DNA from 3 places in the Nakamurella alba genome. Region 3 is predicted to be linked to each of the others. Evidence: riboswitches for the same ligand, from Rfam matches in the RefSeq annotation. Region 3 holds a riboswitch; each other region holds the start of a gene.
The links. Region 3 has a riboswitch for S-adenosylmethionine ahead of GIS00_RS26670 (amino acid ABC transporter permease). Riboswitches for the same ligand answer to the same signal wherever they lie in the genome.
Positions count from the first base shown of each region.

Region 1: another riboswitch for S-adenosylmethionine. It lies ahead of GIS00_RS29425 (putative leader peptide); the one in region 3 lies ahead of GIS00_RS26670 (amino acid ABC transporter permease).
Region 2: another riboswitch for S-adenosylmethionine. It lies ahead of GIS00_RS29370 (putative leader peptide); the one in region 3 lies ahead of GIS00_RS26670 (amino acid ABC transporter permease).

Region 1 covers NZ_WLYK01000011.1:20,055-24,011, forward strand. Annotated here, with positions in the region: gene GIS00_RS22120 (NtaA/DmoA family FMN-dependent monooxygenase) at 1-1,123, opposite strand, end outside; gene GIS00_RS22125 (LLM class flavin-dependent oxidoreductase) at 1,120-2,277, opposite strand; gene GIS00_RS29425 (putative leader peptide) at 2,355-2,420, opposite strand; SAM riboswitch class IV at 2,472-2,583, opposite strand; SAM riboswitch class IV at 2,668-2,778, shown strand; gene ssuE (NADPH-dependent FMN reductase) at 3,014-3,957, shown strand, end outside.
Region 2 covers NZ_WLYK01000006.1:111,200-115,156, reverse strand. Annotated here, with positions in the region: gene GIS00_RS15680 (YciI family protein) at 126-461, opposite strand; gene GIS00_RS15675 (cysteine dioxygenase) at 678-1,262, opposite strand; gene GIS00_RS29370 (putative leader peptide) at 1,472-1,579, opposite strand; SAM riboswitch class IV at 1,617-1,730, opposite strand; gene GIS00_RS15670 (M28 family peptidase) at 1,850-3,957, shown strand, end outside.
Region 3 covers NZ_WLYK01000023.1:10,062-14,018, forward strand. Annotated here, with positions in the region: gene dnaE (DNA polymerase III subunit alpha) at 1-1,511, shown strand, start outside; gene GIS00_RS26665 (DUF2567 domain-containing protein) at 1,508-2,152, shown strand; SAM riboswitch class IV at 2,333-2,447, shown strand; gene GIS00_RS26670 (amino acid ABC transporter permease) at 2,677-3,669, shown strand; gene GIS00_RS26675 (amino acid ABC transporter ATP-binding protein) at 3,666-3,957, shown strand, end outside.

The DNA.
Region 1 (3,957 bases), on a different contig from region 3:
GCCGGGAGCTGGTCTCGATGACCGTCTCCCGCAACGACAGGCCTTTCGCCTCGGCGAGCGCCCGCCACTGCCGGGAGACCTCGATCGGATCCCGGTTCATCCGCACGCTCGCCCGGCCCTTGGCCAGGGTGTTCTCGCCCGGCACCGGGTCGAACTCGGGCAGCGGTCCGTCCGGGTCGCGGTCGCTGAGGTCGACGTTCCACAGCTGCTCGGCCAGCCGCAGTGCGCTCTGCCCGCTGACCTGCTGGCTCCGCACGTGCCGTGCGAGATCCTGCGCCTCGCTCTCGGTCTCGCCGATGGTGAAGGTGGCCGCCGGCAGCACCAGCAGGTCCGCGTGGGCGCGGCCGTACTTCGCCAGGCGGCCCTTGACGTCGGAGTAGAAGGCCTGCCCGGCCTCGAGGGTGCCGTGCCGGGAGAAGATGGCATCGGCGGAGGCGGCGGCGAACTCGCGGCCCGCATCGGAGTCACCGGCCTGGAAGATCACCGGGCGGCCCTGCGGGGAGCGTGGGACGTCGAAGTGTCCGTCGATGTCGAAGAAGTCGTCGTGGATCGAGAACTCACCCGCCCGGTCGTCGGCCAGGAACCGGCCGGCCGCTGCGTCGGCCACCACGGCGCCGTCCGGCCACGAGTCGAACAGGCGCTGGGTGGCGTGCAGGAACGACTCCGCCCGCGCGTAGCGGTCACCTTCCGCGAGATAGCCACCACGGCGGAAGTTCTCGCCGGTGAAGGCATCCCAGGAGGTCACCACGTTCCACGCGGCGCGACCGTCGGAGAGATGATCGAGAGTGGCGAACTGCCGTGCCACCTCGAACGGTTCGTTGAAGGTGGAGTTGATGGTGCCGGTCAGGCCGATCCGCTCGGTGACCGCGGCCAGCGCGGACAGGATGGTGAAGGTGTCCGGCCGGCCCACCACGTCCAGGTCGTAGATCTTCCCGTTCTGCTCCCGCAGCCGCAGACCCTCGGCCAGGAAGAGGAAGTCGAACTTGGCCTGTTCGGCGATCTGGGCGAACCTGACGAAGGAGTCGAACTCGATCTGGCTGCCCGACTGGGGATCGCTCCAGACCGTCGTGTTGTTGACTCCGGGGAAGTGCGCGGCCAGGTGGACCTGCTTGCGGGGGGTCATGCGAGGGCTCCGATGTCCGAAGAGACTGCTGCGTAACGGTTGGGGGCGACCGGGAGGTCGAGGCGGTCGCGGAGCGACTCGCTGAGGTACTCGGTCTCGCGCAGGCCGAGTCGGCGCAGTTCCGGTACCAGGGCGTGCACGATCACCTCGAGATCGGTCGGCAGGACGCCCGGCCACAGCCGGACGCCGTCGTAACCGGCCTGCTGCCGGTGCACCAGCAGGGCGGCGAGATCCGTTGGAGAGCCGGAGAACACGGCCGTACCGGTCGCGGCGGATGCGCCGTGCCGGTCGTCCAGCTCGGCGAGTCGGTCGGCGCCGGTGGTGTCCCGGTCGTCGAGGAACACCACCAGATCGGTGAGCCGGCGCTGCGCGGCGCCGCCGGTGGCGGCACGCAACCCGTCCAGTTCGGCGAGCGCCGTGGCGGCATCCGGGTCCGCGAGCGGATCGGTGAGAATCGCCACATCGGCCTGTGCGGCGGCGACACCGATGGCACCGTCGCCGGCTTCGCGGCCGGCAGCGACCACCACCACCGGTTGGCCCTGCGGCGGCCGCGGCGTGATGGAGGGTCCGCGCACGGAGAAGTACGGCCCGGCGAAGTCGACGTAGTGCAGCTTGTCGATGTCCACGAACCGCCCGGTCGCCACGTCCCGGATCTCGGCGTCGTCCTCCCAGCTGTCCCAGAGCCGGCGCACCACCTCGACCCAGTCGGCGGCCTCCGCCCAGGCGTCGGCGGGAGGCAGCGGCGCGCGCCGGCCGACCAGGGCGTAGTCCTGGTCGGCGATCGAGATCTGCGGCAGCACACCGGCTCTGCCGCTGGAGACGTAGTCCAGGGTGGCGATCGCCTTGGACAGGTGGAACGGCTCGGTCTGCGAGGTCACGGCGGCGGGCACGATGCCGATGCGGCCGGTGGACGGAGCGATCCGGGCCGCCAGCAGTGTGGCGTCCAGGCGCAGTCCGACCTCGGACGGCCGCTGCGGATCGCGGCCGAAACCGTCCTCCAGCGTGACGAAGTCGAGGTGCGCACGCTCCGCCGACAGCACCAGATCGGTCCAGTAGCGGGCCGAGGTCAGCTCACCGGGGCGGGCAGCGGGGGAGCGCCAGGCTCCGGGGTGGGCGCCGGCACCGGTCAGCGCGACGGACAGGAAGAACGTCATGGAGAGGCTTTCTCATCGGGGCGCTGCATCCGGGTGCGCGTGAACCCGGAAGCAGCGGAGGGAGTGGCCGGATGCGGTCAGGCCGGACAGAGTGCGCTGTGCACTCGCTGCAGGTCGATGTGCCGACGGCTCACCAGGAGCATCGGGGTCACGGAAGTCCGCACGGCGTGCTCCTCCTCGTGGTGGGCGTCGCCACCTGCTGGTTGCCCCGGCACGGTGCCGGGACCTGGTGTTCACCTGGGGCACCCCACAGCATGCGAGGGTTGCCGGTCAGCACGCCAGGGCCTGTCGCTGACACTCATCACCTGCGGGCAGGGTACACAGGTCGGCCGAGGACCGGGGCCGGGAGCCTGCTTGACCCTTGTCGGGCAGCTGGTTACCGTGAGGGAAGGTCATGAGTTCCAGCGCGAAGCTCCGGCTCGCTGGGCGGCAACCCTCCTCCGCGGTGGGGTGCTCCGGATGAGGACCTGGCCCTCCCGATCGGGACGGCAAGTGCGGAGTCACGTCGCAGCGACGGCTCCCGGGCAGGGAAGGACGACCGACGTGCACGCACCCTCGGGTAATCGTCCCTTCCTGCGTCGGCACATCGATCTGCTGCGCACCAGCAGCGATCTCTGTCGTTCCTGACCCGGTCCGGGCGGTCCGTCCCGACCTCCCGGCGTCCCCTCGTCAGCACCCGTCAGCGATCCGGCCGCAGCACGTGGCACGGATCGACCGCATTCCAGAAGGACCCGTCATGGCCACCGTCGTCGCGATCTCCGGCAGCCCGTCACCCACTTCCACCTCGCAGGCCCTGCTGCGGCACGTCGAACTCCGGCTCGAGGTCGCCGGGCACACCGTGGTCACGATCCACCCCCGGGACCTGCCCGCCGACGCCCTGCTGGCCGGCGACAGCAGCGATCCGCAGATCGCGGCCGCGGTCGCGGCCGTCGCGTCCGCCGACGGCATCGTGGTCTCCACCCCGGTGTTCAAGGCGTCCTTCTCCGGACTGCTGAAGACCTTCCTCGACCTGTTGCCGCAGTTCGCCCTGGCCGGTCGCCCGGTGCTCCCGCTGGTCACCGGTGGTTCGCCGGCGCACGTGCTGGTTCTGGACTACGCCCTGCGGCCGGTGCTGCAGTCGATGGGCGCCGCGCCCGTGGCCGCCGGTTGGTTCGTGTCGTCGGCGCAGCTGCGGCGGTACGAGGACGGCGGTCTCGTGCTGGACCCGGCCGCCGCCGGACCGGTGGCGGACGTCACCGACGGCTTCCTGGCCCTGTTGGACGGCCGTCCGGCGCCCGCGCTGCCGGCACCCCGGGTCGACCGGGCGCGGGTCTCGCCGGTTGCCGGCGCCGCCGATCTGCGGGTGCTGCTGGTCGGGCCGGACGACCCGAGGCTGGCCGGCCTGCTCGCCGACCTGAAGGTCGAGTACATCACTCGGTACGCCGCGTACACCCCGGAGACCACGCTGGTCGAGGTGCCGCCGGCCGACTTCGTCCGCCCCCGCGGCACTTTCGTGCTCCTGGCCGAGGGCGACGAGATCATCGCCGGCGGGGCGATCCGGCGGTACGACCCGCGGACCGCGGAGGTGAAGCGGGTCTGGACCTCGCTGAAGCACCGGCGGCGTGGCCTGGCCGTCCGGTTGATGGCCCAGCTGGAGAAGGCGGCGGCCGACCTGGGCTACGAGCGTGTGCATCTGACCAC
Region 2 (3,957 bases), on a different contig from region 3:
ACAGCCGATCGTGCCGCCTGCTCCTCGCCGGGTCGGTGCGGAGTCTGTGCGGTGCCGGGCACCGGCCCCGGATCGGCGGGGTGTCGATCCGGGGCGGGCGGGACGTCGGGATGTGCGGCGACGGCTCAGTCCTCGAACGGCCAGAAGGGCCGCAGCTCGAGCCGGCCGCCGCGGGCCATCGGGTGCCGGCCGGCGATCTCGATGGCCTCGTCCAGGTCGTCGCACTCCAGGATGTCGAACCCGACGATCCACTCCTTGGACTCGGTGAACGGGCCGTCGGTGACCAGCAACTCACCCGCCCGGACCCGGACCGTGGTGGCGTCGGCGACCGGCCGCAGCCGCTCCCCGTCCAGCCGCTTCCCGCGGGTGTCGACGTCCTCCACCCACTCCTCGATGCTCTCGCCGTTGTCCGGAGCCGTGTCAGGGGCGGGATCGGTGCAGACGAACATCATGTACTTCATGGGGTCTCCTCCTCGTGGGTCGAACCGTACGACCCCACGACGAACGGGACCCGCCCGATCGGACAACCCGGCCGAAGAAAATGTGCCCTAAGACCCCAGGTACCCGCGAGGATCTTCATCGCAGGCGCGTACGAAGTGGTCGACTCCTGCACCACCCGTCCCAAATGCGGCAACTTCCCACGCGCAGGCGATGAAGATCCTGGCGCCAGGGTGGGGTCAGGCCATGTCGTCGAGGGGGCGGAGCTCGTCGGCGTAGGACACCGACTTCCGCCGGAGCATCCCGCTGCGCGACACCGTGTACTGGCCCATCCGCCACAGCGGCGGGGAGTAGGCGTGCACCGAGACGCTGCCCGGATCCCGCCCGGTCAGCCGGTGGATGTGGTCGGGTCCGAAGGCGAAGACCTGTCCGGCCGGCACGTCCGTCGCCAGCGACGGCGTGCCGACGGCGAGGTTGTGCTCGGTGAGCGTGCCCTCGGTGACGGCCACCGCCCCGGACGACACGTCGTGGTCGTGCCAGCCGGTGTCGTTCTGCGGCGTCCAGCACAGCACCCACACGTCGACGTGCGCATCGCGGTGCAGGGAGACGTAGTGCCGCTTGTCGTCGGAGAAGGCGACGTGCTGCTGCCACTGCGTCGGGTCCGCGGCGATCGAGGCCGCGAGCTCGCGCAGCTCCTCGGACTCCAGGTCGCGGCCGGGCAGGGTGTCGAGGGTGAGCCGGTCGGGACCGGCAGCCTGCAGCACGTCGTCGATCGGGCGGGCGCCGTTGACCGGCGCCCCGTCGGTGCCGGGCAGGGCGATGATCCGCTCGGCCGTCAGGTCCTGCCCGACCTCCTGCGTGCCGGCATCGGCGAGGTGGGTGGTGTGGCTGTCGGCAGTGGCGGTGGTGCGGTGGTGCAGGTGTGCGGTGGTCATGAGGGAACTCCGGGTGATCGGCGGGTGGCGATCGCCGGGTACCGCGCGGGTACCCCGGGGGCGATCGGGGGTCGCGTGCGCCGGGGAAGAGGCGCTGATCAGCCGGAACAGAGTGCGCTGGAGACCCGCTGCAGATCGACGTGGCGGCGGCCGTGCGGGCGCAGGCCGCGGTCGGATCCCGGGTGGGACTGCTGCCGGTGTGTCATGGCGGGTACTCCGTCGACCGGCCGCCCGGGGGCGGCGATTCCGTGGTTGCCGGCGCCGTTGACGCCGACCTGGTCCTCATCCGGAGCACCCCAGCCACGGTCGGAGGGTTGCCGCCCAGCAAGCCGGAGCTTGTCGCTGGGACTCATGACCAACACCCGTCACGCTAGCGCCGATCCGGCGCCGGGGCAACGGAACGCCTCGACCGGCAGGGTCAGGACGGAGCCGCGTCGGACCCGGCGACCGGACCTTGATCGGGAGAGGATGCACCCATGGCGACGTCGCAGTCCGGGACCCGTTCCCCCGTACCCGCTCTGGTGGCGATCCTGCTGCTCGGCGCCCTCGCCTGGTGGGCGGTGGCGTCGGTGCAGCCGCCCGATGCGGAGCCGGCCGACGCCCCGGCCGCGGAGTTCAGTGCCGGCCGGGCCATGGCGCACGTCGAACGGATCGGCACGGAGGTGCACGTCGCCGGGTCGCCGGCGGCCGACGAGGTCCGGCAGTACATCATCAACACCCTCGACGGGCTCGGGCTGGACCCGGTCGTGCAGGACGCGATCGGCGCGGACGACGCCCTCGGTGGCTTCGCGATGGCCAGGGTGCAGAACGTGGTGGCGGTGATTCCCGGGACGGCGTCGACCGGGCGGGTGGTGCTGATGGCGCACTACGACTCGGTCCAGGTCTCTTACGGCGCCAACGACGACGGGGCCGGCGTCTCCACGCTGCTGGAGACCGCGCGGGCGCTGGTGGCAGGACCGCCGCAGCGCAACGACATCGTCCTGCTGTTCACCGATGCCGAGGAGGCCTGCCTCTGCGGCGCGGAGGCCTTCGTGACCCAGAGCCCGCTGGCCGCCGACGGCGGCGTGGTGCTCAACGTCGAGGCCCGCGGATCCTCCGGACCGGCGATCATGTTCGAGACCACCAGGGACAACGCCGATCTCGTCGACCTCTACGCGGGCGCGGTGCCGTACCCGGTGGCCACCAACTTCGCCGTCGAGGTGTACCGGATCCTGCCGAACGACACCGACTTCTCGCCGCTGCGAGACTCGGGCCGGTTCACCGGACTGAACTCGGCCTACATCGACGGCAGTGCCACCTACCACGCGCCGGAGGACCGGCCGGAGTACCTGTCGACAGCGTCGCTGCAGCACCACGGTGCGAACACGCTGGCCCTGGCGTACGCGCTGGGCGGCAGTGACATCGGAGCGCTCTCGCAGCCGTCGTCGGGCGATGCCACCTACTTCCCGGTCCTCGGCCACCTGCTCGTCTACCCGGGCTGGTGGGTCTGGCCGCTGGCCGTCCTCGCCGTGCTGCTGGTGGCGGCGGCCGGGCTGCTGGCGGTGCGTCGCGGGTTCTGCACCGGGGGCGGTCTGGCCGCGGCCGGCGGACTCGGCCTGATCCCGTTGATCCTGGGACCCGCTGCGGCACAGGGATTCTGGCTGCTCATGACATGGATCCGGCCCGGGTGGTCGACGATGATCGACCCCTGGCGGCCCGGCTGGTTCCGGATCGCGGTGGTGGCCCTGGTGCTGCTGCTCGTCCTCGGCTGGTTCGTCCTGCTGCGCCGGCGGCTCGGCGCGTACACGCTCGCCGTCGCCGGACTGGGCTGGCTGGCCGTGCTCGGTGCGGTCCTCGCCGCGTTCGCCCCCGGCGGTTCCTACCTCGCCGCGATCCCGGCCGGTGCAGGAGCCCTGGCCATCATCATTGCGATGCTCGTGCCGGAACCCTGGTCGTTGGTCCCGGTCACTCTGGGCGGCGCCGTCGCCGTCCTGGTGCTGGCGCCGACGGTCGCGCTGTTCTTCCCGGCCCTGGGCCTGGCGACCGGCGCCGCCGCCGCGCTCTTCGCCACCCTGCTGGCGTTGGTCCTGCTGCCGGTGCTGGACGGGATCCTCGCCGAGGACTGGGGCCCGGCGGTGCGGCGGCGCTCCTTGTTGCCGGTCGGCGTCGTCGCGGTGGTCGCCGTGGCGGCGACGACCACCGGGCTGCTCACCGACCGGTTCGACGCCCGGCATCCCGCGCCGGTGGAGCTGATGTACGCGATGGAGGCCGGTCCGGGCACGCCGCAGGCCTGGTGGGTGCGGCCCGGGGAGGACCCGACCGGCTGGAGCGACGCGATGGTCACCACTGGCCAGGATCTGGGCGACCGTTTCCCGCTGCTGCCGGACGACACCACCGTCGGTCCCGCGACTCCCGCGGCACTGACGCCGCCCGAGGTGCAGGTCGTCGCGGAGTCGGCCGGTCCGGGCGGCACCCGGCAGCTGCAGCTACGGGTCACCTCGGTGCGTGGCGGGCGACTGGTCTACGTGGAACTGCCGTCCAGCACGGTGGTCTCGGCCTCCGTCCAGGCCGGGCGGGGCACCGCGCGGGACATCCCGGTCGCCGA
Region 3 (3,957 bases):
CCGACCGGAAGAACAAGCGCAAGCCGGTCATCCCGATCCACCCGGAGCTGGAAGAGCCGCTGGCCGAGATCCTCGGCGACACCTTCGGTCTCATCGTGTACCAGGAGCAGGTCATGGCCATCGCGCAGAAGGTCGCCGGGTACTCGCTCGGCCAGGCCGACCTGCTGCGCCGCGCCATGGGCAAGAAGAAGAAGTCCGAGCTGGACAAGCAGTTCGAGGCGTTCTCCGCCGGCATGGCCGAGCGCGGCTACTCGGGTGCCGCGGTGAAGACCCTCTGGGACATCCTGCTGCCGTTCTCCGACTACGCCTTCAACAAGGCGCACTCGGCGGCCTACGGGCTCGTCTCGTACTGGACCGCCTACCTCAAGGCCAACTACCCGTCGGAGTACATGGCCGCGCTGCTCACCAGCGTCGGCGACGACAAGGACAAGTCCGCGATCTACCTCGCCGAGTGCCGCAGCATGGGGATCACCGTGCTGCCACCGGATGTCAACGCCTCGGAGAAGAACTTCGCCCCGGTCGGCACCGACATCCGGTTCGGGCTGTCCGCCATCCGGAACGTCGGTACCGGGGTGGTGGCGTCGATCATCGCCTGCCGCAAGGACAAGGGCGCCTACACCAACTTCTCCGACTACCTCAGCAAGGTCGATGCGGTCGCCTGCAACAAGAAGGTGATCGAGTCCCTGATCAAGGCAGGGGCTTTCGACTCGCTGAACCACCCGCGCAAGGGCCTGCTGATGCGGCACGTCGAGGCCGTCGACTCGGTGCTGGCGCTCAAGCGGGCCGAGGCCGAGGGGCAGTTCGACCTGTTCGGCGAGCTGAGCACGGAGGACTCCGCCGACTCGTCGCTGCACATCGAGATCCCGGACACCGAGTGGGACACCAAGCTGCGCCTCGGATTCGAGCGGGAGATGCTCGGGCTGTACGTGTCCGGACACCCCCTGTCCGGGGTCGAGCATGTGCTGGCCTCGCAGTCGGACGCCTCGCTGCCGGACATCCTGGACGGCACCATCCCGGACCGGGCCACGGTGACCGTCGGCGGCATCCTCACCGGTCTGCAGCGGCGGCTGACCAAGAAGGGCGATCCCTGGGCGTCGGCGACGCTGGAGGACCTGGCCGGCGGGGTGGAGGTCGCCTTCTTCCCGAAGGTCTACTCCGAGTTCGCGTTGTCGCTGGCCGAGGACGCCGTGGTACTGGTCAAGGCCCGGGTGTCCCGGTCCGACGACCGGCTCAGCCTGCACGCGCAGAGTGTCACCGTGCCGGACCTGACCGTCTCGACCAACCGCGGCCCGATGCAGGTGACGATGAACGCCGCTCGGTGCACACCCCCGGTGGTCGACCGGTTGCGGGACGTCCTGCAGGCGCACCCCGGCACCACCGCGGTGCACCTGCGGCTGCTGTCCGGCGGCCGGACCACAACACTGCGGCTGGACGACGGGCTTCGCGTCACCCCGACCTCCGCGCTGATGGGTGACCTCAAGGCCCTGCTCGGAGCGGACTGCCTGGCATGAGCGCACCCGACACGACGCCGATCCTGCTGGCCCCGGAGGCCGGCCGACGCAAGCTGGACCCGGCCCGCGAGTTGCTGCACTGGCGGTCCGGCGCGACGGTGCTGGTCGCTGCCGTGCTGGCCGGCATCGTGCAGGCACTGCTGTGGGCGATGGTGGCGCCCGGCGAGCAGTTCGTCGTCTACAAGGACGGCAGCTACCTGCCGCTGCCGACCGAGTCGCCGCGCCAGTTCACCGCTGTCGCGATCATGCTGCTGCTGTCGGTGGCCGCCGGCGCGGCGCTCGCCGCGGCCGCCTGGGCCTGGCGCAGCGTCCGCGGCACCGCCATGCTGCTGACGGTCGGGTTCGCCGGCGCGGTCGGCGCGTTGACCGCCTACCTGCTCGGCCCGGTGATGACCGACGGCACCGATCCGGCGTCGATCGGGGCGTCCGCCATCGACCAGCTGGTCACCGCCGAGCCGACCGCGGGCAACGCGATGGTGATCCTGCTGGAACCGCTGATCGCGATCGCCGTCTACACGTTCCTGGTCGCCTGGCACGGTGAGAAGGACCTGGGAACCGGTCTGCCGCAACCGCTCCCGGCCGTACCGCAGGGCCCGCAGACACCCGAGATGGTGACCTTCGGGCCGCAGGGCCGCCCCTGAACAACCGGTGGGCGACCCGGGCGTGATGAGGATTACGTGGCGTCGATCCACCGGATGTCTGCGTGTGGTCTGACCTCGGTCGACGGTGTGGCACGGCTGTCGTGGAGTACGGCCGGCCGGGAGTCGGGAGCTGTTGTCCGGCTTGACCCGCTCGCGCGGGGATCCCTATCGTCGGTCGCAGGTCATGAGTGCCAGCACGAAGCCCCGGCTTGCTGGCCGGCAACCCTCCGCCACGGTGGGGTGCCCCGGGTGACGACCAGGCCGCGCGCCGTTCGGCGTGCCGCAAGCGTGGACGAGGAGTGGACATGGCCGAGCAGACCGTTGCTTTCCGTGGCTGTCGCCGTCTGCACATCGACCTGATGCGCGCCGCTTCCTCTTCCGCCTGCTGTCCCGGTCACTGATCCGGATCCCTCACGCGTCGCGCCGCTCCGCCGGTGGCCGACCCGCGGGATCCGCACAGGGAAACAGCAGCACACCGCTCGTCACGGTCCCGCCGACCGCGAGCCACCCGAGAAGAGGACCTCGTGCCGCCCAGCGCGAAAGCAGTGACCCCGCAGTACCTGTCGAAGGAGCCACCCGCCGCCGGTATCGGTGCGGATGATGCCGACCTCGCCGCGGCGGTGGCCGCTGCGTCGCGTCCGGTGGTGCGCCGCCGTCGGCCGGGGATGTGGGTGCTGACGGCGGTGGTGCTGGTCCTGACGGTGTTCTCGGTGCTCTCCGTGGCCAAGAACCCGGCGATGGAATGGTCGGTGGTGGGCGACTACTTCTTCTCCTCGTCGGTGCTGGAGGGGCTGTGGCTCTCGGTCTGGGTGACGGTGCTGGTGACGGTGTTGTCGCTGCTGCTGGGCGCGGTCCTGGCGGCGATGCGGCTGTCGCAGCAGCCGGTGCTGCGCGGGCTGGCGTGGGGCTACGTGTGGATCTTCCGATCGGTACCGCTGCTGGTGCAGCTGTTGGTGTGGTTCAACATCGGCTACCTCTACCCGAAGTTGTCGTTCGGCATCCCGTGGGGTCCGACGTTCGTGGAGGCGCCGGCGCGTGAGGTGATGACCGCGGTGCTGGCGGCGCTGCTGGGGTTGACGTTGCACGAGACCGCCTATGCCACCGAGATCATCCGGGGCGGCCTGCTGTCGGTGGATGCCGGGCAGCGCGAGGCGGCGCACGCGCTGTCGCTCTCGCCGCTGTTCACCTTCACCAGGATCGTGCTGCCGCAGGCGATGCGGGCGATCCTGCCATCAGCAGGCTCGTTGTTGGTGGGCACGCTGAAGGCGACGTCGATGTTGTCGGTGATCGCGGTGGCGGACCTGTTGTACTCGGTGCAGATCATCTACAACCGGACGTTTCAGATCATCCCGCTGCTGACGGTGGCCTGCATCTGGTACCTGATCGTCACCTCGGTGCTCTCCGTCGGCCAGTGGGGGATCGAGAAGCACTTCGCTCGTGGCACTTCCCGTACGGTCGGCCGGCGGAACCTGTGGCGGAGTCGCACCACCCGCACCTCACAGGCGGTGGAGGCATGACCGCGGAGCGTCCGGTGATCCGGATCCGGTCGTTGACGAAGTCGTTCGGTGCGTTGCGGGTGCTCAAGGGGGTGGACCTGGACGTCCGCCGCGGCGAGGTGGTGTCGTTGATCGGCGCGTCCGGGTCGGGGAAGTCGACGCTGCTGCGCTGCATCAACGGACTGGAGGACCCGGAGTCCGGCCTCATCGAGGTGGACGGCGCGTTGATGGGCCGGGAGCTGCGCGGTGGCCGGATCCACGAGATCCCGCCGCGGCGCGCCCGGGCGCAGCGGGCCGAGGTCGGGATGG